3 regions of the Actinoalloteichus hoggarensis genome follow, and region 2 is predicted to be linked to each of the others. Evidence: riboswitches for the same ligand, from Rfam matches in the RefSeq annotation. Region 2 holds a riboswitch; each other region holds the start of a gene.
What was found. Region 2 has a riboswitch for cobalamin ahead of AHOG_RS10605 (ribonucleoside-diphosphate reductase subunit alpha). Riboswitches for the same ligand answer to the same signal wherever they lie in the genome.
Positions count from the first base shown of each region.

Region 1: it holds a riboswitch for cobalamin, as region 2 does, so the genes downstream of both, AHOG_RS12420 (CbiQ family ECF transporter T component) here and AHOG_RS10605 (ribonucleoside-diphosphate reductase subunit alpha) in region 2, are expected to answer to the same signal.
Region 3: it holds a riboswitch for cobalamin, as region 2 does, so the genes downstream of both, AHOG_RS16280 (hypothetical protein) here and AHOG_RS10605 (ribonucleoside-diphosphate reductase subunit alpha) in region 2, are expected to answer to the same signal.

Region 1 covers NZ_CP022521.1:2,815,699-2,823,450, reverse strand. Annotated here, with positions in the region: gene AHOG_RS29900 (protein kinase family protein) at 1-192, shown strand, start outside; gene AHOG_RS12425 (ATP-grasp domain-containing protein) at 759-1,979, opposite strand; cobalamin riboswitch at 2,382-2,535, shown strand; gene AHOG_RS12420 (CbiQ family ECF transporter T component) at 2,803-3,888, shown strand; gene AHOG_RS12415 (ABC transporter ATP-binding protein) at 3,885-5,501, shown strand; gene AHOG_RS12410 (ECF transporter S component) at 5,498-6,409, shown strand; gene AHOG_RS12405 (DUF742 domain-containing protein) at 6,687-7,496, shown strand; gene AHOG_RS12400 (DUF2231 domain-containing protein) at 7,722-7,752, shown strand, end outside.
Region 2 covers NZ_CP022521.1:2,402,595-2,410,346, reverse strand. Annotated here, with positions in the region: gene AHOG_RS10625 (metal ABC transporter permease) at 1-699, opposite strand, end outside; gene AHOG_RS10620 (metal ABC transporter permease) at 696-1,697, opposite strand; gene AHOG_RS10615 (metal ABC transporter ATP-binding protein) at 1,694-2,596, opposite strand; gene AHOG_RS10610 (metal ABC transporter solute-binding protein, Zn/Mn family) at 2,710-3,696, opposite strand; cobalamin riboswitch at 3,905-4,150, shown strand; gene AHOG_RS10605 (ribonucleoside-diphosphate reductase subunit alpha) at 4,283-6,871, shown strand; gene AHOG_RS10600 (ribonucleotide-diphosphate reductase subunit beta) at 6,936-7,752, shown strand, end outside.
Region 3 covers NZ_CP022521.1:3,796,605-3,804,356, reverse strand. Annotated here, with positions in the region: gene AHOG_RS16290 (hypothetical protein) at 91-963, opposite strand; gene AHOG_RS16285 (prenyltransferase/squalene oxidase repeat-containing protein) at 963-2,546, opposite strand; gene AHOG_RS16280 (hypothetical protein) at 2,546-3,127, opposite strand; cobalamin riboswitch at 3,216-3,353, opposite strand; gene AHOG_RS16275 (ferredoxin) at 4,020-4,214, opposite strand; gene AHOG_RS16270 (cytochrome P450) at 4,621-5,832, opposite strand; gene AHOG_RS16265 (hypothetical protein) at 6,143-6,385, shown strand; gene AHOG_RS16260 (LacI family DNA-binding transcriptional regulator) at 6,498-7,511, shown strand.

The DNA of each region.
Region 1 (7,752 bases), 410 kb from region 2:
GCACCGTCGGGCCGGGTGCCTGCCGTGCTGGCCGCCGACGTCCAGGTCGGGGCGCTGGTGTCGACGGAGGCCGTCCCCGGCATCGAGGCCGAGGACCTGCCGCAGGAGTCGCTGACCGAACGGCGGGCGGAGCTGCTGACGGCACTGCACGCCGTGGCCGCACTGGCCGTGGAGTCTCTGGGGCCGGTGTGAGGAGGTCTTCGTCCGTATCGGACGGCGGCCGTCCGAACCGGCCGTCGAGTCGCGGCTGGATCAGGCCTGGCAACGGACGTTCCGACGGTGTGCCGCCCTGTTGGACACCCAGGGCGACGTGGTGCCGCTGCACGGCGATCCGCGTCTGAGCAACGTCCTGGACGGGGGCGTCACACGGATTGATCGCGGTCGACCCGACGACCTGCGTCGGCGAACCGTGCTACGAGGCCGTGGACGACGTCGTGGCAGGCGCCGGGCGGCAGGGGCCGAGGCTCGGGGCCGCCGGGTGACCGCCGCATGGGGACTCGACGCGGACCGGCTGTACGCCTGGAGCCAGGTGATCGCTGGCGATGACGGCGATCACCTACGGCGGCTCGCGATCGGCGGTCGGCGAGTCGCTCGCCCTGACCCGGTGATCCGGGTCCGTGCCGCGGAGCGATCATGCCGGGATCGATCCGGGCGGCGGCGTGACGCGGGCCGCGCGCGGCCGACGGCCCGTGACTCCGCACGGCGCACGGTGCCGGTTCGCCGCCTGGTCTGCCTGCCGCCTGGTCTGGCCCGTCGGATCAGACCTGCGGGCAGCTCCGAGGCCATCCCGCCGAGGTGGACAGCGGGCTGGTCCGCAGTGCGGTGGACGCCAGCTGTGCGGGCGAGCCTGCGATCACGGCGTCGTCGGGAATGCCGCGCAGCCACCTGGCCAGCAGCACGGGATCGTCCGCCGTGACGAGCAGCCGGTGGAAGTCCGAGGGCAGCGACCGGTCGGTGGGCAGCGGTACCTGCCGCCGCAGGCGCACGCCGGAAGGAAGGCCGGGAAGCTCCGTGCCGGGTCGGACCGGCAGCTCGAGGGCGAGCCGACGAGCGGCGGGCACGGCGCGGGGCTGGCCGAGGCACGTGTCGACGAAGGCGTCGTACGGGTCTAGTCCGGTGGTGGCCGCGCTGAGATCGGCCATGCCGCTGAGCCTGCCGTTGACCGCCAGCACCTGGAGCCTGCCCGAGCAGACGGCGAAGTCGATCTGCCACGGGCCGCGCACGTCGAACTCGGCCAGCACGCCGCGGATGAAGGTGGACAGTTCGGTGGTCACCGCCTGCGGAAGCGTGATCGGCGCCAGCCGCGCTCGGCGCCCCGGACCGCACCGCTCGTCCAACGGGCCGAAGGAGGCGACGGGCCAGCAGTCCGTCACGTGCGCGTCGCTCAAGAGTTCGACTCCGAACTCCTCACCCCGGCAGACCCGCTGCACGACGACGGGGAAGGCGGTCGGAGGAAGCGTGGTGAGGAGGTGCGCGGTGTCGACGCGCCCGCGGACGCCGCGCGGCGGAGGCCCGGCCGCCTTCACCATCACCGGGAGTCCGCCGACCCGCCGCACCGCCGAGTCCAGTTCCTCGGCCCGATCGCAGACGACGGCCTCGGGCACCGGCCAGCCCTGTTCGACCGCTACGCGATGGAACAGGGCCTTGTCGGTGACGAGGGCGGCGAAGCGGGTCGAGTGGACGACGGCGCTCCCGCCGAGATCGCGCCACCGGTCCGCCGCGGCGGCCAGGCTGGGCAGCAGCCGTTCCTGATCGGCCGGGTGGAGACTCGGGATCACCAGCTCGACGTGCTCCTCGGCCCAGACGGCCAGCAGGTCCTCGGGCTCCGCGCAGGCAGGCAGGTATCGGTGGCGGGTCCGCCTGCCGACGTAGCCCGCGACGTCCGTCGGCCCCAGCAACACCAGGTCGTGATGGCCGGAACGGGTGATGGCGTCGACTATCCGGTCCGCTCGGAACTCCCCGATGACCGCGATCCTCATGACGACTGCCTCGCCTTTCGCTCTCGCCGCGGGTTCGCGGTCGCCTGTGCCTCGTCGGTCGAACTCGTGGCCGCCCGCATGCATCATGTGCCTCGACACCTGAACACGAGCGGACACACCACTCTTAGCGACAGATTTCGACTACTCATAGTAATGATCTCGGGGTGTGGTGGACCACTCTCTCCGGGAGCCGTGCGGACCGGAGGATCACGGATTCACCCCACAGCCGGCCTCAGGAAACGCCGACGCGGCGGGGAGCGCTCGACACAGTCACCGACGGCGTCTCCGCCGCCGGACCTGGGAGGGGCGTCGCCTCGGCATCAGAAGAATCCGCTTTTCACGCGGTTCGACCGACCACGACGGCGAAGCCTGTCACGGGTGATCCAAAACCACCCGAGTGAGTTAACCTTCTCGATGTCCGCTCGGCCGCAGTCGGTCGTGACAACTTCAGACGCCCCCGGCGGGGGAAGCCGGTGCGACTCCGGCGCTGACCCGCAGCCGTGATTCGTGTCGAGGCACGATGAGCCGGAATGCCCGTCCGGGGACGAGGGCTCGTTCACACTGTCGTGGTCCGCAGGCGGAGTCCGATTCGAGCGCGCGCAGGCCTGCCTCGGCGGCGGCGGTTCGACGGATGCCTCTCGACCCGCTCGGGGAGGCATCGAGGCATGTCCGGAACAACACTGTGCGGGACGACACTGTGCAGGCCGCGGCAGGCCGCCGGAGACCGGGCCGTCGGCGACCCGGGATCGCGCCCGAGGCGGCTCGGGCACTCCGCATCGGTCCGGAACGAACCGCATGACTCGGACGCCGGGTGAGCACGGCAATGCTCCGGGTCTCGACGCGCCTGCCGAGGGCACTGCACCCCGGCGCCTGGTGGTTATGGGCGCTGGCCATGGCGGCCGCGGCGGGCCGGACGACGAATCCGCTGCTCTTGTCGCTGATCCTCGTGGTGGCGGGCTACGTCGTGGTGCGGCGACGCGGCCGGGCGCCGTGGGCCGCGACCTTCCGGATGTACGTGTACCTCGGTGTGTTCGTCGTCGTCATGCGCGTGCTATGGCGGATGGTCTTCGGCGGCGGCGCGGGCGAGCACGTCCTCTTCGTCCTGCCGGAGATCACCCTGCCGGAGGCGGCGGCGGGCATCCGGCTGCTCGGCCCCGTGACCGCCGAGGAGCTGCTCGGCGGACTCTACGACGGACTGCGACTGGCGACGATGCTGATCTGCCTCGGCGCCGCGAACTCGCTGGCGGACCCGCGACGAATGCTCAAGGCGGTGCCCGCGGCGCTCTATCAGATCAGCACCGCCGTGGTCGTGGCGCTCTCCGTCGCGCCACAGCTCATGGAGAGCGTGCTGCGGGTCCGGCGGGCCCGGCGGCTGCGTGGCGGCAGGCAACGCGGTCTCCGGGCCTTGCGCGGCATCGTGGTCCCGGTCCTGGCCGACGCCATGGACCGGTCGCTCGCGTTGGCCTCGGCGATGGACTCCCGGGGGTACGGCCGGCTCGGCGACACGCCGAGACGCACCCGACTGCTGACCGGCGTGCTGGTGATCGCGGGTCTCTGCGGGGTGTGCGTGGGCGTGTACGGCCTGTTGGACGGCACGCGGCATGTCTTCGGGCTGCCGATGGCCGTCGCCGGGCTGCTCGTGGCGGGCGCGGGCTTCCTGGTGGCCGGACGCCGGATCCGGCGCAGCGTCTACCGGCCGGATCGGTGGCTGCTGCCGGAGACGCTCGTGGTGCTGTCCGGTCTGACGGCCGCCGCCGTGCTCACCGTGACCGCCGGGATCGACCCGTCGAACCTCTATCCCTCACTCAGCCCGCTGAGCTGGCCGGCGGTGACGCTGCCGCCGGTGCTCGGCATCCTCGCGGGGGTCGCTCCCGCGTGGCTCGCCCCGCCGCCGGAGGTCCGCGCATGATCCGCTTCGAGGAGGTCTCGGTCCGCTACGGCGAGGCCGCCCCCGTCCTGTCCGGCCTCGACCTGGAGATCGAGGAGGGCGAACTGTGCCTTGTGGTCGGCCTCACCGGATCGGGCAAGTCGACGCTGCTCGGCGCGGTCAACGGTCGGGTGCCGCACTTCACCGGCGGAGTGCTCGAGGGCCGGGTCACGGTGGGCGGCCGCGACACGAGGACGAATCCGCCTCGTGAGCTCGCAGATCTCGTCGGGGTCGTCGGCCAGGACCCCTTGGCAGGCTTCGTCACCGACACGGTGGAGGAGGAGCTGGCCTATGGGATGGAGCAGCTGGCCATCCCCTCCGAGGTGATGCGCAAGCGGGTCGAGGAGACGCTGGACCTCCTCGGCATCGCCGAGCTGCGGGATCGGTCGCTGCGCTCGCTGTCGGGTGGGCAGCAGCAGCGGGTGGCGATCGGCTCGGTGCTCACCGTGCACCCTCGGGTGCTGGTCTTGGACGAGCCGACCTCGGCACTGGACCCGACGGCCGCCGAGGAGGTGCTGGCCTCGATCACGCGGCTCGTGCACGACCTCGGGGTCACGGTGGTGATCGCCGAGCACCGGTTGGAACGAGTCGTGCAGTACGCGGACCGGGTGCTCCGGCTCGCCGGCGACGGGCGGGTCGTCGACGGACGACCCGCCGAGGTTCTCGCGGACTCGACGCCTGCGCCGCCCGTGGTGGAGCTCGGCAGGCTGGCGGGCTGGACACCGCTGCCGTTGTCGGTACGCGACGCCCGCAGGCGGGCCCCGGAGCTGCGCGCCCGGCTCGCCGATCACGGCCCGCCCGGACCGCGGCGGGCGGCGGCGGGGTCGCCACTGCTGACGGCACGCGGCGTGGTGGTGCGGCACGGCGACGTCGTCGCGGTCCGCGAGGTGGACCTCGATCTGCACGGCGGCCAGGTCACGGCGCTGATGGGCCGCAACGGCTCCGGCAAGTCGTCGCTGCTGTGGGCGTTGCAGGGTTCGGGCCGCCGCTCCGGCGGCACGGTGTTCACCGGCGGCCTCGATCCAGCCGCCCAACCCGCGCATCGGGCGAGGACTCTCGTCGGGCTGGTGCCGCAGACGGCGGCCGATCTGCTGTATCTGGAGACGGTGGCCGAGGAGTGCGCCCAAGCCGACCGGGAGTCGGCGGTGCCGCCGGGCACCTGCGCGACGCTGCTGAGTCGGCTGATCGAGGACGTCGACCCGCACTGCCATCCACGAGATCTGTCCGAGGGACAGCGGCTGGCGCTGGTCTTGGCCGTCCAGCTCGTCGCCGCGCCGTCGGTCATGCTGCTCGACGAGCCCACCCGCGGCCTGGACTACCGCGCGAAGCGGGCGTTCGGTGCCCTGGTCGCCGACCTGGCCGCGCAGGGCCGTTCGGTGGTGATCGCCACGCACGACGTGGAGTTCGTCGCGGCCGCGGCCGACCGGGTGCTGGTGCTCGCGGTCGGCGAGGTCGTCGCCGACGGCACCACCGCCGACGTCGTGGCCTCCTCGCCGTCCTTCGCCCCGCAGGTGTCCAAGGTGCTCGCGCCGCAGGCCTGGCTGACGGTCGACGACGTCCGTCGAGCGCTGGACGATGCGGCGGGCGGACGATGACGGAGTCCTCGGACACCTCGGCGGCGGACGGGACGGCGAGAGGACACACCGGTCCTGCTCGACGCGAAGGTCCGGTCGTGCGGGTGACGCCGCGTCGCGCGGCGGTGCTCACGCTGGCCTCGGCGGCGGGGCTGGCGATGTTCCTCTGGCCGCTGTTCGCCTCGGCGCCTGCCGATCCGACGGCTCGCACCGCCGACGCTCCGCTGATCTTCGTGGTCCTCCTGCCCCTGCTGCTGGCGATCGTGCTCGCCGAGATGTCGGATTCCGGCATGGACGCCAAGGCGCTGGCGCTGCTGGGTGTGTTGTCGGCGGTGAACGCGGGGCTGCGTCCGCTGGGCGCGGGCACGGCGGGAATCGAGACGGTGTTCTTCCTTCTGGTGCTGGCAGGCCGAGTCTTCGGGCCGGGCTTCGGATTCCTGCTCGGCTCGACGTCATTGTTCGCCTCGGCACTGCTCACCGCGGGCGTCGGGCCGTGGCTGCCTTTTCAGATGCTCTCCTCCTCATTACTCGGCCTCGGTGCCGGGCTGCTGCCCGCCCGCCCCCGAGGTCGAATCGAGATCGCGATGCTCGCCTGTTACGGCGTGCTCGCCGCCTATGTCTTCGGCTTCCTGATGAATCTGTGGTCCTGGCCGCTGCTCGCGGGCACCGACACCCAGCTCTCCTTCGTGCCGGGCGATCCGATCACCGAGAACCTGCGGCGCTTCGTGCTGTTCACCCTGACCACCTCCACGCTGGGCTGGGACACCGGCCGTGCGATCACCAACGTCGTGGCGATCCTGCTCGTGGGTCCCGCCGTCCTCGCCGTGCTGCGCCGGGCCGCGCGGCGGGCCGCCTTCCACGCCCCGTCGGCGACGCCGAGCGAGCGGAACACCGAGCCGACGCGGCGTGGCAGGGATACCGCGACTTGATACTCCCGACGGAGCAGTACACGCGGTCAATCGGACCATTCCCAGAAGAACGCGCGGCGCGACACCGCGCATTCTCGGCACGAAAGCACCAGTACCCGCGACGTTCATTCGGATAGAGTTCAACGGGAGGACAAGGGGAGGGGCTCTCCGACATACGCTCACGGTGTTCGCACCGGGACGATCAGCCGATCACCGTCGATCGACGCGACGTTCCGAACACCCGGTGGCGGTCGCATGGAGAGAACCGGTCGGAAGACGGCGAGAAACGGGCTTGTCGATGACATCGGAGCTGCACCACTCGGACGAGGCGGACGACTCGGTGGTCGGATTCACCGGGGCACGATTCGGCCCGTCACCACGGCGACGCGCTCGCCAGGACATCTCGGACCAGGACATGTCGGGGGCCGACCGCTCAGGGCACGACCGCTCGGTGCCGCCGGGCCCGGCCGCGGAGTCGGCGACGCCCGCGACGTCGGACTCCTCGGCGGGCGGGAGTCGGTCCTCGATCGGTCGGACGGGCGCCCGGTTCGGCGGCGCCACGCGAGGAGGACGCCGTGCACGAGAGGAGGACACGCCTCGGCCGACGTCGACGCGGGCGGAGAACGCCGTGCACATCGACTTCGACCAGACCAGACCCGCGCGCCGGGCGCCGTGGAACGAACCGGCCGACGTCGACGAGGTGTTCGAAGACGACCCGATCTGGCCGCCGAGCGTGGGCGAGCCGAATACCTGGCTGGAGGCGTCCTTCACCGACTCGCTGGTCCGTCCGTACGCCAGGACCGGCGGGCGCACCTCCGCCGCGCTCGACGTGACACTCGAGACGTTGATCACCTCAGCGAAGGGGCCGGTGCCGATCACGGCGGCGGCGCGCCCGGAGCTGCGTCGGATCGTCGAGATCTGCGCGGAGCCGCGTTCGCTGGCGGAGGTCTCCGCGCTGCTCGCGCTGCCCATCGGGGTGACCAGAGTGCTGATCGCCGACCTGGTCGAGTCGGGCGGGGTACGGGTGCACCAGCCCGTCGACCCGCAGCGACTCGTCATGGACGGCGAGTTCCTGCGACGAGTCCTCACCGGTCTGCGGCGGCTCTGAGCGCCCGCTCTCGTCGACGGCGGCGGCGCGTGGGTGAATCCGGACCACACGTGCGCCTGCCTCGGCGAGCGGCGACGGAGGCGACACACCGGGCAGCGCAGGGCGGGCGGCTCGATCGTCGGGGCCGGGCACGGACACGATCGGTGCAGTCCCGCTCGCCCCGCCGCGGAGCAGGTCGACGGCACTCGACCGTTTCCCCACGCCGCCCCGGGGTACCCGCCGCACATGAACGCAGTACAGCGATGGCTGAAGTCCC
Region 2 (7,752 bases):
GATGGCCAGCATCCCGTCGAGCCGCACCGCGAGCAGTCCGCCCGTCGCCGCGGGGACGATGAAGAAGGTGACCACCAGGATCGCGCCGACGCTCTCGAAGGCCGTCACCGCCACGAGCGCCGTCGCCACCAGCACCGTGCGATCGACGATCCGAGGGCCGAGTCCGGCGACGCGGGCGAAGTCCGGGTCGAACGTGGCCGTCTGGAGGGGTCGCCAGAGCAGCAGGATCACCACCAGCACCGACACCGCCGCCAGGCCGGTGATCAGCAGCGATCGAGGCACGTCGACGCCCAGGACCGCCACGGTGCGCAGCGGCGCGAAGGTGATCTCCCCGTAGACGGCGGCGTCGAGGTCGAGGTGTGCGCCGGAGGCGTATCCGCTCACCCCGACGACTCCGAGGGAGAACAACGCGGGGAACACCAGGGCGATCGCGGCGTCCGATCCCAGCAGGCCGCTGCGACGCAGTGCCGTGTAGCCGAGCACGCACACCACGCCGAACGCGGCGGCGCCCAGGATCATCGTCAACGGGGCCCGCCCGCCGGTGACGAGATACACCAGGACGATCCCCGGCAACGCGGCGTGGCTCATCGCATCGGACAGCAGAGCCTGTCCGCGCAGCACGAGGAAGCAGCCGAGCAGGGCGCAGGCGGTGCCGAGCAGACCGGCGGTGAGGACGATCACGACGTCGTCGGCGCTCATCGTCCGTCTTCCCCGGACCGGGGCACGGCCCCACTCGACGGAACCTCGTCCGACGGCGGTCCGGCGGCGCGAGGGGCGGCCGGACGTGCGGCTGCCGCGTAGAGCGGGTCCGGACCCGAATTCGTCGGACGTCGCCGTCGCGAGGAGAGGGCCCGCGGCAGCACCCCGCGACGCGGCGCGAACAGCACCGAGGCGAGCGCGGCGGCGGTCGCCAACAGCACGATGACCGGCCCGGTCGGCAGGTCGGCGGTGCCGGAGACGAAGGCGCCGAGCCCGCCCGCCGCCGCACCGATCAGGCCGGCCGCGGGCACCAGCGTGGACAGCCTGGTCGTGAGCTGGCGCGCGGCCACGGTGGGCGCGACGAGCAGGGCGACCATCAGGATCGCCCCCACGGTGCGCACGCCCAAGACGATCCCGACGACCAGCAGCGTGGTCGTCAGGACGTCCACCGCCCAGCTAGGCGCCCCCGCCACGGCGGCGAAGCCGGGATCGAAGATCGCCGTCCGCAGCAGCCGGAACCAGACCAGCACCGCGCCGAACGCGAGGGCCCCGACGATCGCGGCGACGACCAGATCGCCGACCACGAGGCCCGCGGCCTGTCCGAAGAGGTACTCCTCCATTCCGCTCCGCCCGCCCGCGCCTTCGGCGGAGAGCCTGGTGAGCAGGACGATGCCGAGGGCGAAGGCGGCGGAGAGCACCACGCCGATCGCGACGTCCGGGCCGACCCGGCCCGCCCGTTCCAGGCCGATCATGGCCAGCGCGGCGAGGATCGCCGAGAGGGCGGCTCCGATCAACAGGATCGGGGCGTCCTTGACTCCGGCGACCATGAAGGCGAGCACGACGCCGGGCAGGGTTCCGTGGCTCATCGCGTCGCCGAACATGCTCCGCCCCCGGAGCACGGCGAAGGGCCCGAGGAACCCGGCCACCGCGCCCAGCAGCGCGGAACCGCCGATCACGACGGAGGCGGCATAGGACAGGCCGAGGACGCCGCCGGTCATGCCCGCCGCTCCGGCCCCGCCGGACCCGGGTCCGGCGCGGGCGGGTTCGTCGTCGCCGGGCGCCGGTCGGCGGTCTCGGAGTCCGCCCGATCCGTCCCGGCCGGACGCGGTGCTCCCCCGGCGAGACGTGCCGTGTCCCGGTCTCCACCAGGCGCGGCGTCGGCGGCATGGCCGGCCGCCGAGCCGTCGGCGGCTCGCGCGGCGCGGTCCACAGCGGGGTCCGAGTCCGACGCCGGGGCACGGCCCGGCATCGGGATGCCGTAGGCCGTCTCCAGGTGCTCGGGCCGCAGCACGCGGCTCACCGGCCCGTCGGCGATCACCCGGCCCGCCAGCAGCACGGCGTGATCGAAGTGGTCCCGCACCGTGCGCAGGTCGTGGTGCACCAGCAGCACCGAACGGCCCTCCCGCTCGCACAGTTCGGCGAGCAGCGCCAGCAGCCGTGCCTCGGTGCTCGTGTCGACGGCGGCGAAGGGCTCGTCGAGCACCAGCAGGTCGGCCTGCTGGGCCAGCGCTCTGGCGAGGAACACCCGCTGCCGCTGGCCGCCGGACAGCTCGTCCAACGGCGTGTCGGCGAAGTCGGCGGCGCCCGTGCGGTGCAGCGCCTCGCTGACGGCGAGATCATCCTGTCGGGTGAGTCGACGGAACCAGCCGCGATGCGGGTAGCGGCCCATCTCCACGACCTGCACGGCCGTGATCGGGAAGTCCTGGGCGACGGCGTCGCGCTGCGGGACGTAGGCCACCCGGCGCCGCACGTCGGCCAGCGGCCCGCCGAGCAGCCGGACGACGCCCCCGCCGGACGGGAGCAGGCCGAGCGCGGCCTTGACCAGGGTGGACTTCCCCGCGCCGTTGGGCCCGACCACGGCGGTGAGTCGACCGGCGGGCACGGTCAGCTCCGGCACCGTCAGGACGGTGCGCCCGCGATAGCCGACCGCGAGTCCGGTGACGGCGAGGGCAGGGCGCGGGCCGGACCTCTCGGGGGACGTCGGAGGCTCCGGCGCGGCGGCACGGCCGATCACCGCAGGCCCGCCACGAGCAGCTCGACGTCCGCGCGGACCATGCCGAGATAGGTGCCCTCCGGCGTGCCCGCCGGGCCCGCGGCGTCGGAGTACAGGCTGCCTCCGAGCGTCGCCGTGGCCCCGAGGGCGGCCGCGGCGTCGAGGACGGCGGCGGCGGTCTGACCGGACACGCTGGACTCGACGAACACCGCCCGGACGCCGTGCTCGGCGATGATCCCGGCCACCCGATCGATGTCGCCGATGGTGGCCTCGTCGACGGTGGACACGCCCTGCACCGCCTCGACGCGGATGTCATAGGCGCGACCGAGGTATCGGAAGGCGTCGTGCGAGGTGATCAGGATGCGACGGGGCTCGGGGATCTCGGCGAGCCGTGCGCCTACCTCGTCATGGAGTTCGTCCAGCTCGGCGCGATGGCGTTCCCACCGGGCGTCGAAGCCGTCGGCCCGGTCGGGGTCGAGTGCGGCGAGCGTGCTGCCGACCGAGGCCAGCGCGTCGCTCCACAGTGCCACGTCGAACCAGATGTGCGGGTCGTACTCGGTCGCCGTGCCCGCCTCCTCGGCGAGCAGGAGGGCGTCGGTCGGCACGGTCTCGCCCACGAACAGGACCGCGGTGTGGCGTGCCAGGTCGTCGAGCACCGGACGGAGGCCCGCCTCCAGGTGCAGGCCGACGGCGACGATCAGGTCGGCCTCCCGCAGAAGTCGCAGATCACCGGCCTGAGCCTGGTAGAGGTGTGGGTCGACGCCGTTGCCCATCAGCCCGGTGAGCTCGATGTCGTCGCCGCCGATCTCGCCGACGGCGTCGGTGAGGAAGTTGGTGGTGGTCACGACGCGAAGCCTGCTCCCGGCCTCGACGGAGCCCTCGCCGTCCTGACGCACCGCCCAGGCCGAGGCGGCGAGGACGACCACCAGCGCAGCGCTGATCCCCAGCACGACACGTCGTCTGCGGCGCGCCCTGGCACGGTGTCTGCCCGACTCTGCCTGCACTATCCCGTCCACGGCTGCCTCTCGGCCGGATGGCCCGAACTGATGAGACCAGTTTTCACTAAGGACGAGCTTTCGTCACCTTTCCGATCGGCGTGGTCACCCTGTGGTCATCCGCCGCTCGCCCGGTTCTCGGCGAGCCACCCTAACCGACCGCAACCGGGAACACGCCAGGATATTGGGGTGAGACAAAGCAGCGACCCCAACATGTAGTCTCTCCCCCGCTGATGGTTCGTCAGGGCGCCAGGCGGCGTCCCGACGAGGAGACAGGGAACCCGGTGTGATTCCGGGACTGCCCCGCAGCGGTGAACGGGAACGAAGGCCGTCGCCGTCCACACCGGACGGTGCACACACTAGGAGACCTCGGTCTCTCGGGAAGTGACGGCCGTAGGACCGGCGAGCACCACCTCGCCGGACGCCCGTAAGTCCGAAGACCTGCCATCGGCGCGTGCCACCGAGCACGTCGTCCGAAGGCCTCGAGGGTGGGCCGTGCGGACAGCGCCGGACCCTGCCGTGTCGCGGGTCCGCATGCTGCCGCGCGCTCCTCCTCGGGTGAACCGAATGCCGCCCCGGCTACGAGGAGACCACCGTGACCGTCGAGTCACTCCGACCAGCACGCCCCGTCCCGGCCGATCGCCGCGCGATCGCCGAGGGGACTCCCGCCCCCGTCGCTCCCGCCCCGCTCGATCTTCCCGAGCGGGTGGTCCGGGTCAAGGACGCGCAGGGCGATCTCGCTCCACTCGACGTCGAACGGCTCGCCACGACCGTGCACGAGGCCTGTGCCGGATTGTCCGGGGTCACCGCGCAGACCGTCCTCGACGAGACGCTGCGCAACCTCTACGACGGCATCGGCGCCGAGGAGCTGGCGCTGGCCCAGATCATGGCCGCACGCAGCATGGTCGAGATCGAGCCGCACTACTCGCAGGTGGCCGCCCGGCTGCTGCTGGAGAAGCTGCGTGCCGAGGCGTTGACCTTCCTGGGTCGTCCCGTGCCCGACGCGAGCCCCGAGGCCGTCGCGGCGAGCTACCCGGCCGCCTTCGAGGCCTTCGTGCGGCGCGGCATCGCCCTGGATCTGCTCGATCCGACCCTCGCCGACTTCGACCTCGACCGGATCGCCGCCGCCCTGCGTCCGGAGCGCGACCGGGACTTCCAGTTCCTCGGCCTCCAGACCCTCTATGACCGCTACCTCCAGCACAGCGACGGCGTGCGCTTCGAGCTGCCGCAGATGTTCTTCATGCGCGTCGCGATGGGCCTGGCCCTGCGCGAGGAGGAGCGCGAGGCGCGGGCGATCGAGTTCTACGAGCTGCTGTCCACCTTCGCCTTCATGTGCTCCACCCCGACGCTGTTCAACTCGGGCACCACCCGGCCGCAGCTGTCGTCCTGCTTCCTCACCACCGTCGAGGACGACCTGAGCGGGATCTTCCACGGCATCCGCAACAACGCGATGCTGTCGAAGTACGCGGGGGGCCTCGGCAACGACTGGACCCCGGTCCGCGGTCTCGGCGCGCACATCAAGGGCACCAACGGCAGCTCCCAGGGCGTCGTGCCGTTCCTGAAGATCGCCAACGACACGGCGGTGGCCGTGAACCAGGGCGGCAAGCGCCTCGGGGCGGTCTGCGCCTACCTGGAGACCTGGCACGTCGACGTCGAGGAGTTCCTCGATCTGCGCAAGAACACCGGCGACGACCGACGCCGCACGCACGACATGAACACGGCCAACTGGGTTCCCGACGAGTTCCTCCGCCGCGTCGAGGCCGACGACCAGTGGACGCTGTTCTCGCCGGACGAGGTTCCCGACCTGCATGACCTCTACGGCACCGCGTTCGCCGAGCGCTACCGGGAGTACGAGCGGGCCGCCGACCGGGGCGAGATCCGGGTCTTCCGCCGGGTACGCGCCGTCGAGCTGTGGCGGCGGATGCTGACCATGCTGTTCGAGACGGGTCACCCGTGGATCACCTTCAAGGACCCGTGCAACCTGCGCTCGCCGCAGCAGCACGTCGGCGTGGTGCACTCCTCCAACCTGTGCACCGAGATCACGCTGAACACCTCCGCCGACGAGGTCGCCGTCTGCAACCTCGGCTCGGTCAACCTGGCCGAGCACCTGCGCCCCGGACCGGACGGACGGCTGGAGCTGGACCGGGAGCGGCTGGCCGCCACCGTCACCACCGCCGTGCGGATGCTGGACAACGTCGTGGACGTGAACTTCTACACGATCCCCGAGGCCCGGCGTTCGAATCTGCGGCACCGTCCGGTGGGCCTGGGCATGATGGGCTACCAGGACGCCCTGTTCCGGCTCGGCCTGCCGATCGCCTCCGACGAGGCGGTCGCCTTCGCCGACCGCAGCATGGAGGAGATCAGCTACCACGCCATCGCGGCGTCCAGCGACCTGGCGGCGCAGCGCGGCAGCTACGAGTCCTACGCGGGCTCGCTGTGGAGCCGAGGCGTGCTGCCGATCGACTCCATCGCCCTGCTGGCCGAGCAGCGGCAGAGCGGCGACCTGGCGATGGACACGACGTCCACGATGGACTGGGACGCCCTGCGGGAGCGCGTGCGCACCGTCGGGATGCGCAACTCGAACGTGATGGCCATCGCGCCGACCGCCACCATCGCCAACATCTCCGGCGTGAGCCAGTCCATCGAGCCGCAGTATCAGAACCTGTTCGTCAAGTCGAACATGTCCGGCGACTTCACCGTGGTCAACCCGCATCTGGTGGCCGCGCTGAAGGAGCGCGGCCTGTGGGACGAGCGGATGATCGCCGACCTGAAGCGGCACGACGGCAGGCTGGGCTCGATCGACCGGGTGCCCGCCGAGCTGCGGTCGCTCTACGCCACGGCCTTCGAGATCGACCCGAAGTGGCTGGTGCTGGCCGCCTCCCGCAGGCAGAAGTGGATCGACCAGGCCCAGTCGCTGAACCTCTATCTCGCCGAGCCCAGCGGCCGCAAGCTCGACACCCTCTACCGGCTGGCCTGGCGTTCCGGGCTCAAGACCACGTACTACCTGCGGGCTCAGAGCGCCACCCACGTGGAGAAGAGCACGTTGCAGGGCACCGACGGCAGGCTCAACGCCGTCCAGGCGGGCGGCCCCACGCCGACGCCCGCCCCGGCACCCGAGATCCCGGTCGCGGTCTCGGCGGCGGCCTGCGCGATCGACGACCCGGAGTGCGAGGCCTGCCAGTGAGCGCGCCGAGCACCGAGACGAGCCATCCGACCACCGCCGAACACCAGAGCAACGGAGCAGACCGATGACCGGAGTCGAGACGCAGCACAGCGCCCCCGTCGAGGGCAGCGGCCTCGGCGAGATCGACCGGCAGGGCGGCCGGGTCGACGTCGACGACAAGGCGATGATCAACGCCAGGGCGGACGTCAATCAGCTGCTGCCGCTGAAGTACCACTGGGCGTGGGAGAAGTACCTCGCGGGCTGCAACAACCACTGGATGCCCACCGAGGTCTCCATGCAGGCCGACATCGCGCTGTGGAAGTCCGTCGACGGCCTCACCGACGACGAACGGCGGATGATCAAGCGCAATCTGGGCTTCTTCGCCACCTCGGAGTCGCTGGTCGCCAACAACATCGTGCTGGCGGTCTATCGGCAGCTCACCAACCCGGAGTGCAGGCAGTACCTGCTCCGTCAGGCGTTCGAGGAGGCCGTGCACACGCACACCTTCCAGTACATCTGCGAGAGCCTGGGTCTGGACGAGGGCGAGCTGTTCAACATGTACCGGGAGGTGCCCTCGATCACCGCGAAGGCGGCGTGGGCGCTGGAGTACACCCGCAACCTGGAGAACCCGGAGTTCCGCACCGGGACGTTCGAGGCCGACCAGGCCTTCCTGCGTGATCTGGTCGCCTTCTACGTGATCTTCGAGGGCATGTGGTTCTACACCGGCTTCGCCCAGATCCTCTCGCTGGGCAGGCGCCACAAGATGGTCGGCATCGCCGAGCAGTACCAGTACATCCTGCGTGACGAGTCGATCCATCTGAACTTCGGCATCGACGCCATCAACCAGATCAAGATCGAGAATCCGAGGCTCTGGACCGAGGAGTTCCAGGAGGAGGTCCGGC
Region 3 (7,752 bases), 1.4 Mb from region 2:
CCTGCCCCGCGGCTCACCGCCCGGAGCCGGCCGGGCGCCGGACGGCCGCACCACCGCCCGGCCGCCGCGCGACGTCGATCGCCGAACGCGTCATTCGGCCGCGCGGCGACGGCGGGCGATGATCCCGGCGCCGATGCCCAGCACCCAGATCGCGGCGAAGGCGATGATCGTCGCCCACGGCACGCCGCCGGTCTCCGCGGCCTCCTGGGCGGTCTGCTCGGTGCCTTCCGCCGCGCCGGCGGGGTCTCGGCCGCTCGCTCCCTCGGCGGCGGGCGTGCTCTCGGCCCCCGACGGTCCTTCCCCGTCCGTGTCCTCGGGACCGCCCGAATCCGGCGCACCCCGGCCGGACTCGACGTCCGTCGGGGCCGGCCGGCCGTCGGGGGGCGGCGCAGGCTGACGCGGCTGGTCGGCCGCGCCGCCGGGCGCAGGATCTCCCGGCGCGGCGGGCGGCGCGGGATCACCGGGATTCGGCGCGCCGTCATCCCCGCCCGCGGCGAACCGAGCCCTGGCCGCCGCCGCCGTCATCCCCGGTGGCTCGCCCGCACCGAAGGACCAGCCCTCCACCCGATCGGCCGTCGGATAGGACGCCAACGCGCCGCGCGTGCTGTACGACCAGCCGCTGCCGCCCTCGTCGATCCAGTACGACCAGTAGGCGTTCCCGGAGGGCGTGTCGTCACACGGCTCCTGTTCTGGCCCCGGCCGATCGTCGATACGGCAGATGAACCCGGCGCCGTCGTGCGCGGTCCCCGCGAGCCGGAAGCCGGCCTCCTGCAGCGCCGCGTAACCCGTGTCCGGGGTGCCGGGGACGCAGCGGGACACGGTGCCGCCGAGGGCCCCGAAGTCGACGACCACCACGACGCCGGTCTCGGTCGTGCAGGTCTGCGCGGCGCCCGGGGCGGGGGTCGGAGCGATCAGCATGGCCGCGGCGAGCAGCCCCGCCGTGACGAGACGGGCGAGGCTCATCACACCGCACCGCCCCGTCGTCGAGGCCTGCTGATCAGCAGGTAACTGATCGTGGCCAGCAGCAACGCCACCACCGCCGAGGACGTCAGGCCCGCCGGACTGCGTAGGAAGTCGCTCACCGAGGACGCGAGCGAGGTTTCCGGCGCGGCGCCCTGTCCGGTCGGCTCGCCACCGGGCGACGGCGCCTGCGCGACGGCGGGCGGCGGCTCGGGCCGAGGTGTCTGAGCGACCGCGCTCGGTGGTTCGGCCCCCGAACCCGGCGCCCCACCGAGTCCTGGCGCCCCCGCGTCTCCGGCTGCTCCCGGATAGCCGGGATGTCCCGGCTCACCCGGCAGGCCCGGCTGCCCGGGAAGGCCCGGCTGTCCCGGCGCGCCGGGTTGTCCCGGCTGCCCGGGTGCACCGGGGGGGCCGGTCGGACCTGGTTCACCAGGCGGATTCGTCGTCGGCGGGACCGTCGGCGAGTCGGGCGGTTCGGCGGGCGGGGTCGCCGACAGACCCAGCAGCGCCTGTGCCGTCGCCCGCCGCAGCCGGTCTTGATTGCCCGCGCGGCTCCAGTACAGCGGCCCGTCGACCTGGGCGTCCAGATAGTCGCGTGCCGAATAGGAGACGGCGCCGATCATGGCGCCCGGATCGACGCCGTTGCCCAGCTGGATCGACGTCAACCAGCCGCCCGCGCGTCCAGCGGGTCCGGCCTGATTCGCGACGGTGAGCGCGAGGGCGGCGAGCCCGGTGCTGTTGGCGTTGAGCGTCGAGGCGATCAACTCCGGTGACGACGAGTCGAAGCCGAAGGCGCCGTCGGGATGCTGACGGTCGAGCAGCCAGCGCACACCCCGGTCCAGCGCGCCGGGACTGCCGCCGACCTCGGCGAGCGCCCAGACCGCCATCGCGGTGTTGTCGACGCTGACGAGCTTGTCGTCGGCCTCGGAGCAGCGGGAGCCGACGTCCTCCGGTGGGGGGTTCGGACGGAAGCCGCCGCTCGGACACTGCTGGCGGAGGAGGTAGTCCACGGCGGCGCGCTGGTCGACGGGCGTCCCGGTGCGCGCGGCGTACTCGTCCACGGCGATCAGCGCCAACGCCTGGGAGAACGTGTTCGACAGATCTCGGCGGGGATCGTAGTCACCCGCGTTCAGGTTGCGGTAACGGCCGTCGACGTCGAGCGTCGATTCCAGCCGGTCCACCAGATCGATCCGGTCCCCATTGGAGTCGACGCCCCAGTTCGTCGGATCGACCCCGGCACGCAGGGCCACCAGCAGGCGTTTCGCGATGACGCCGGAGTTGGCCAGATTGCCGTTGTAGTACATGTCGCGCAGTGCGCGGACGCCGAGATCGAAGGTGGTTCCCGTTCGACCTGCCGCATACAGCCCCAACAGGGCGTCGGCCTGCAGACCAGGGTCCGGGGTCCCCGGCATGGCGCTGGGATAGACGTAGTCGAGCCGGACGAGCTCCCGTTCCAGGAACTCCGCCGCCGTACCGGCCTCGGCCGACCCGACGTCGAACGCCGGGTCGGCCGAGGCAGCAGAGGGGACGACCGTTGAGACGAGGAGCAGCGCTCCCGCCGTCAGGCCGAGAAGGGACCTGAACATCAGGGAGTCGACGTCCAGTTCGGGTCGAGCGCCTCCTCGAGCGTCAGGCTCATCTCGTTCGGGTCGGCCGCGGTGCCCGCACCGAAGGAGAAGCCGAGGACGTCGCCCTGCGGCGGGTCGTAGGTGTCGACGCCCTCATCGGCGTAACCCCACGCATCGGCGGTCGCGTTCGGCACCCAGAACGCCCAGTACGGCGCGTTGGGCAGGAAGCCGTCGCACGCATCGTCGGCGAGCGAGGGGAGACCGTCGATCCGGCACAGGTACTGGTAGGGACCCGCCTCGCCCTGGCCGATGCCGTGCTCGGGGGCGAGACCCAGCCCGGCCAGCGCGGCGAAGGCCGTCGCCGGGTCGCTCTCGGTGCAGTGCCGGACGACGTCGCCGCCCGCGTGACCGGTGAAGTCGACGACGACCGTGACACCGGTCGGGCCCGTGCAGGGACCCTCGGCGAAGACGACGGCGGCCGAGTCGGCGGCGGAGGTCTCGGCCGGGACGGCCGCGGCGGCGGTGCCGCCGAAGAGAAGAAGCGAACCTGCGAAGAGACCGGCTAAGAGACGACGTCGGACGGAGCGGCTCGAGGACATGTCCTGGAGTTCCCTTCGGTTCGGGCACACCGCAGCCCGGACCCGCCTTAGGGGCACCGAAGCTCCGGTCTGCACACCGCGACAGAGGAGCTGAACAGAACCGTTGACGGGCATTCCGACTCACACCCGAGGACTCGGATGCTCACGGCTGCGGGACAGTGCCGGACTCCCACCGGCTTCCCCCGTCGAACGGCGTCGTGCATTCGTCCCCTGTGGAGGGACGACGTCTCGACGGTAGCCCATCGGACGACGCGGAGGAAGACATCGTCTTCACCGCGGGCTCACACCGACGTCGAAAGCACACCGTGCACCGGCTGGGGGACCGAGCGGAGACGGACGGCCCCCAGGGGAGCACCGCGGCCGCCCCGGTCGTACGGAGCTTCGCCCGACGCGGTACAGGCGCGCGTGGTGACGTCCTGGATGGTGGTGAGACCCCGCGGACCCGGGACGACGCGCCGCCCCGAGAGAGCGGCGCCTCCGGCGCGGCGCGCGAATCGCACGATCGGCGCAGCCGGCCGAGCGCGTCGGCTCTCCCGCCTACCCGTCGGCAGGGCGACGCCTCCGTCGGACGCGCTGTGGTGGAGGCGCTGTGGTGGCGGCGACGTACTGACCGGACGCCGCCGTGACCCCGGAAGGCGTTCGACCTCCGCCGCCGCCGGATCGCGACACGAGCGTCGACGCTCGCCGGCGGGACAGGCCCCGGTCGGTCGATATCGGAATCGGATCGCGTCGCGGTCCCGTCCGACGCGCCGACAGCGGCGTGGTTGCGTGGTCTCGCGGCCTCCGCCCTGTCGGATCGCTGTCGCGGCCCGCCTGCCGCGGTGTCGTCAGGCCGACCATCGACGTGGGTCCGGTGTGTCGATCCTCGGCAGCCGGAGGTTCAGACCGGTGCTCACGGGGTGAGGGAGATGGCCATACCGGGACACACGGCCGCCGCCTCCCGCACAGGTCCGTGCTGCTCTTCGGCAGGCTCGGCGTCGAGCAGCACGACGATGCCGTCCTCTTCGCGTTGATCGAACACCTCGGGTGCGAGCAGTACGCACTGGCCCGCACCACAGCACTTCTCGGTGTCCACGTCCACATGCATCGGCAATCCCTTCGGATCGGAGTCGACCTGCGCAGGCCGACCGAGGCGGAGACCGTACTGAGCGACCCGGCCCGCTGCCGAGCGACAAGGCCCCCGTTGAGCGATCAAGTCGCCGTTGAGCAGCAAGGGCGCCAGGCCGGCTCGGGAGCGGCACAGGCTGCCGCACCCCCACTCGGAGCCGCATTCGGCCCCGCGCCGACGCCCTGCGCCGACGCCCCGCGGTGATCGGAGACCGTGTCCGCCGCGCGGGATCGAGAAGTCGTGCCGCCGCACGGGCGCTCGCCCACGGGCGGTCTCCGACTCCCCCGTGCCGCTGCCCGCCGACGACGCCGGTCGGCCACGGACCTGAGGCGAACCTCCGCCCATCAGAGGCGTCCGCGGATCGCGTTCCGCGGCCAGCGGGCCGTCACCACCGCACGGGCAGCCGTTCGAGCCCGCCCACGAGCAGCCCCTTACGCAACGGCAGCTCCTCGACGGGGACGGCGAGATCCAGACCGGGCAGCCTCCGCACCAGCACACTCAGCACGGCCTGGAGTTCGGTACGGGCCAACGCCTGCCCGAGGCAGGAGTGCGGACCCACCCCGAAGGCGAGGTGCGGATTGGGTGCACGACGAAGGTCCATGTCGTCGGCATCGACGAAGACCTGCTCGTCGCGATTCGCCGACGCGAGGCTGGTGACGATCGTCGTCCCCCGCGGCATCGTCCGGCCGCCGACCTCGATCTCCTCGGTGAGATAGCGGGGCAGGCCGAAGCCGGCGTTGGCGTCGAACCGCAGCGCCTCCTCGGCGGCTGTACGCACCAACGACGGATCCTCGACCACCGCCGTCCACCGGCTCCGTTCGCTGAGCAGCAGCACCACCATCTTCGAGATCATGTTCGCCGTGGTCTCATGCCCCGCCACCAGCAGACCCTGCCCGGTGAGCATGAGCAGCTCCTCGGGAAGCCTGCCGTCGGCGGCGTCCGTGACGGCGATCAGCTCGCTGAGCAGATCGTCGCCGGGCTCGGCCCGCCGAGTCGCGATGTGGGCCGCGAAGTACTCGCCGAACTCCTGCTGAGCGCTGTCGATCTCCGTCTGCTCGTACCGATCGAGGCTGAGCATGGTGTCGGACCAGTAGGAGAAGCGGTCGCGGTCGGAATCCGGCACGCCCAGCAGATCGCAGATCACCCAGACCGGTAACGGGAAGGCGAACGAGGCGACCAGATCGGCGGGCGCCCCCCGTGCGCACATCTCGTCGAGCAGCCGAGCCGCCATCGCCTCGATGGCGGGCCGCATCTGAGACATCCGCTTGGCGGTGAACGCCTTGCCGACCAGCCTGCGCCACTGCTGGTGCGCGTCCGTCGAGGCGTCGATCGCGCTGGCGGACCCGAAGATGCCACCGGATTCGTTGGCCGTGACGCGCGCGGCGTCGTCCGCGCTGAGCGAGCGGGTGAAACGAGGGTCGCCGAGCACCTGTCTCACGTCCTCGTAGCGGGTGAGCAGCAGCGCCTCGTCACCGCTGGCCAGTCGGATCGCGGCGACCGGACACTCCTGGCGTAGGCGTGCCCACTCCGGCGGCGGCTCGTCGGCCGTCGGCAGGGCGAAGGGGTAGTCGAGCGGCTGTCGGTCCGCAGTGGTCACTGGTGGTCCTCCTTGGACGGCGGCGCGGGCGAGGGGCTCGCCAGGTCTGCACTTCGGCTGTTGATCGATCGGGATGGGCGGGTGACGGCGGCCCTCGAACGCGGCCCGGTTCCGGGGAGCAGACCGCTCGGCTTCGCGGGCGGCCCGGGCCGAGCGGGCCGGACGAGCAGTCGGTGCGGTGGTCGGGACGGCTGATCGCGTTCGGTGACTCGGCGATTCGGTCTCGGGCATGGACGGCGTTCGGCGTCGGGCGACCGGAGGACGGGTCCGTGTGATGGAGCTGGACCGCGCCGTGTGATCGGAGACAGGCGTGGGAACCGAACGCGTGGCGAGAGGCAGCCGACACGATGAACACGGCGACCGCGGCGGGCATGACTGGTGTGGCGAATACGGCGAGTACGGCGAATACGCCGAGTACGGCGAGCGGGTGATCGACCATGACGCGACTATCGAACAGATGTTCTATTCAGGCAAGATATCGATCGAGTGGAACGGCGGTGACGGGCGAGTCTTCTCCCCGTCGGAGCCGGTGGTCGTCGGCGCCGAACCGTGATCACGACAGTGTGTCGACGCCCCGAAACTAGCACGTGCTAGTACCGGCGAGCAGCTAAGATTGCCCGATTGGAGCAGTCGGGGGTGCGGTGGCGAACGAGGTGCACACCGGGATGAGGGCGGGACGACGGATCACGGCGACCGACGTGGCCGCCGAGGCGGGCGTGTCCAGGGCGACGGTCGGCTTCGTGCTCAACCGGACGTCCTCACAGTCGATCTCCTCGGCCACCGCGCAGCGAGTCCTGGCCGCGGCGGAGCGACTCGGCTACCAGCCGCACGGCGGTGCCCGCGCGCTGCGCAGCGGTCACAGTCGGATCGTCCTGCTCGTGCTGCCGGATCTGCCGGTGGGTCACGCGCTGCGTGAACTCCTCGAAGCCGCCACCGTGCAGCTGGCCGAGGCCGGTTATCAACTGGTCGTGCACCACCACGTCGTGGAGACGGCCGTGCCGCTGTGGTCGGTGCTGCTGCCCGAGGTGGTGTTGGGCTTCGAGCCGTTCTCGGCGGCCGACGTGCTGTCGATGCGACGTGCCGGGGTGGAACACGTCCTGCCCGCGGAGGGCGACCGCCCGGTGGCGGCCTTCTGGCCTGCCGCACAGGGCGTCGCACTTCAGATCGGCCACCTGGCGGAGTCGGGGCATCGGCGGATCGGCTGCGTGCTCCCGGCCGAGCCTCGGCTCGCCGCACGGGCGGCCCTACGGGCCGAGGTCCTGCGGCAGGCCTGTGCGGCCCACGGGCTGGGCGCGCCGAGGACGGCGCTGATCGCTCCCGACGTCGCGGGTGCCGCGGCCATCGTGCGGGACTGGGTCGACGGAGAGGGAGTGACGGCGATCTGCGGCTATGACGACGAACTCGCCGCCGCCGTGGTGTCCGCCGCGTTGCGGGGCGGCCTTCGGGTCCCCGCGGATCTGTCGGTACTCGGCTTCGACGACACCCCCGTCGCACGCCTGTTGGTGCCGTCGTTGTCCACGGTCGCGATCGACAATCGCGCGCTCGGCCGGTACGTCGCCGAGATCGCCCTCGGCGCGCTCCGCGGCAGACGTGCCGACTCGGTCCCGCTGCCCGATGCGGTGCGTCTCACGGTGCGCGAGTCCAGCGGACCGCCCGTGCCCGGCCGCCGCATCTTCTGAGTCGTCGCGGTCCCCCGCCCGCCTGCCGCCGCCATGCTCCCGGCAGCGGCCGAAGACGATCATGACAAGTGTGTTGTCCGTGCCGATGGCGGCGGGGCGGCGCTCCGGCCGCCTGTGGAGCTTCGGCGGCGGCCGAGAGGTACGTGCCGGGTTCGCGGCGGACCTGACAAGCCGGTCGCCGCGTCCAGCGACGGTGTCTCGGGACACGGACCACCGCCGGTGCGCGGGCGGGCCGCAGGCG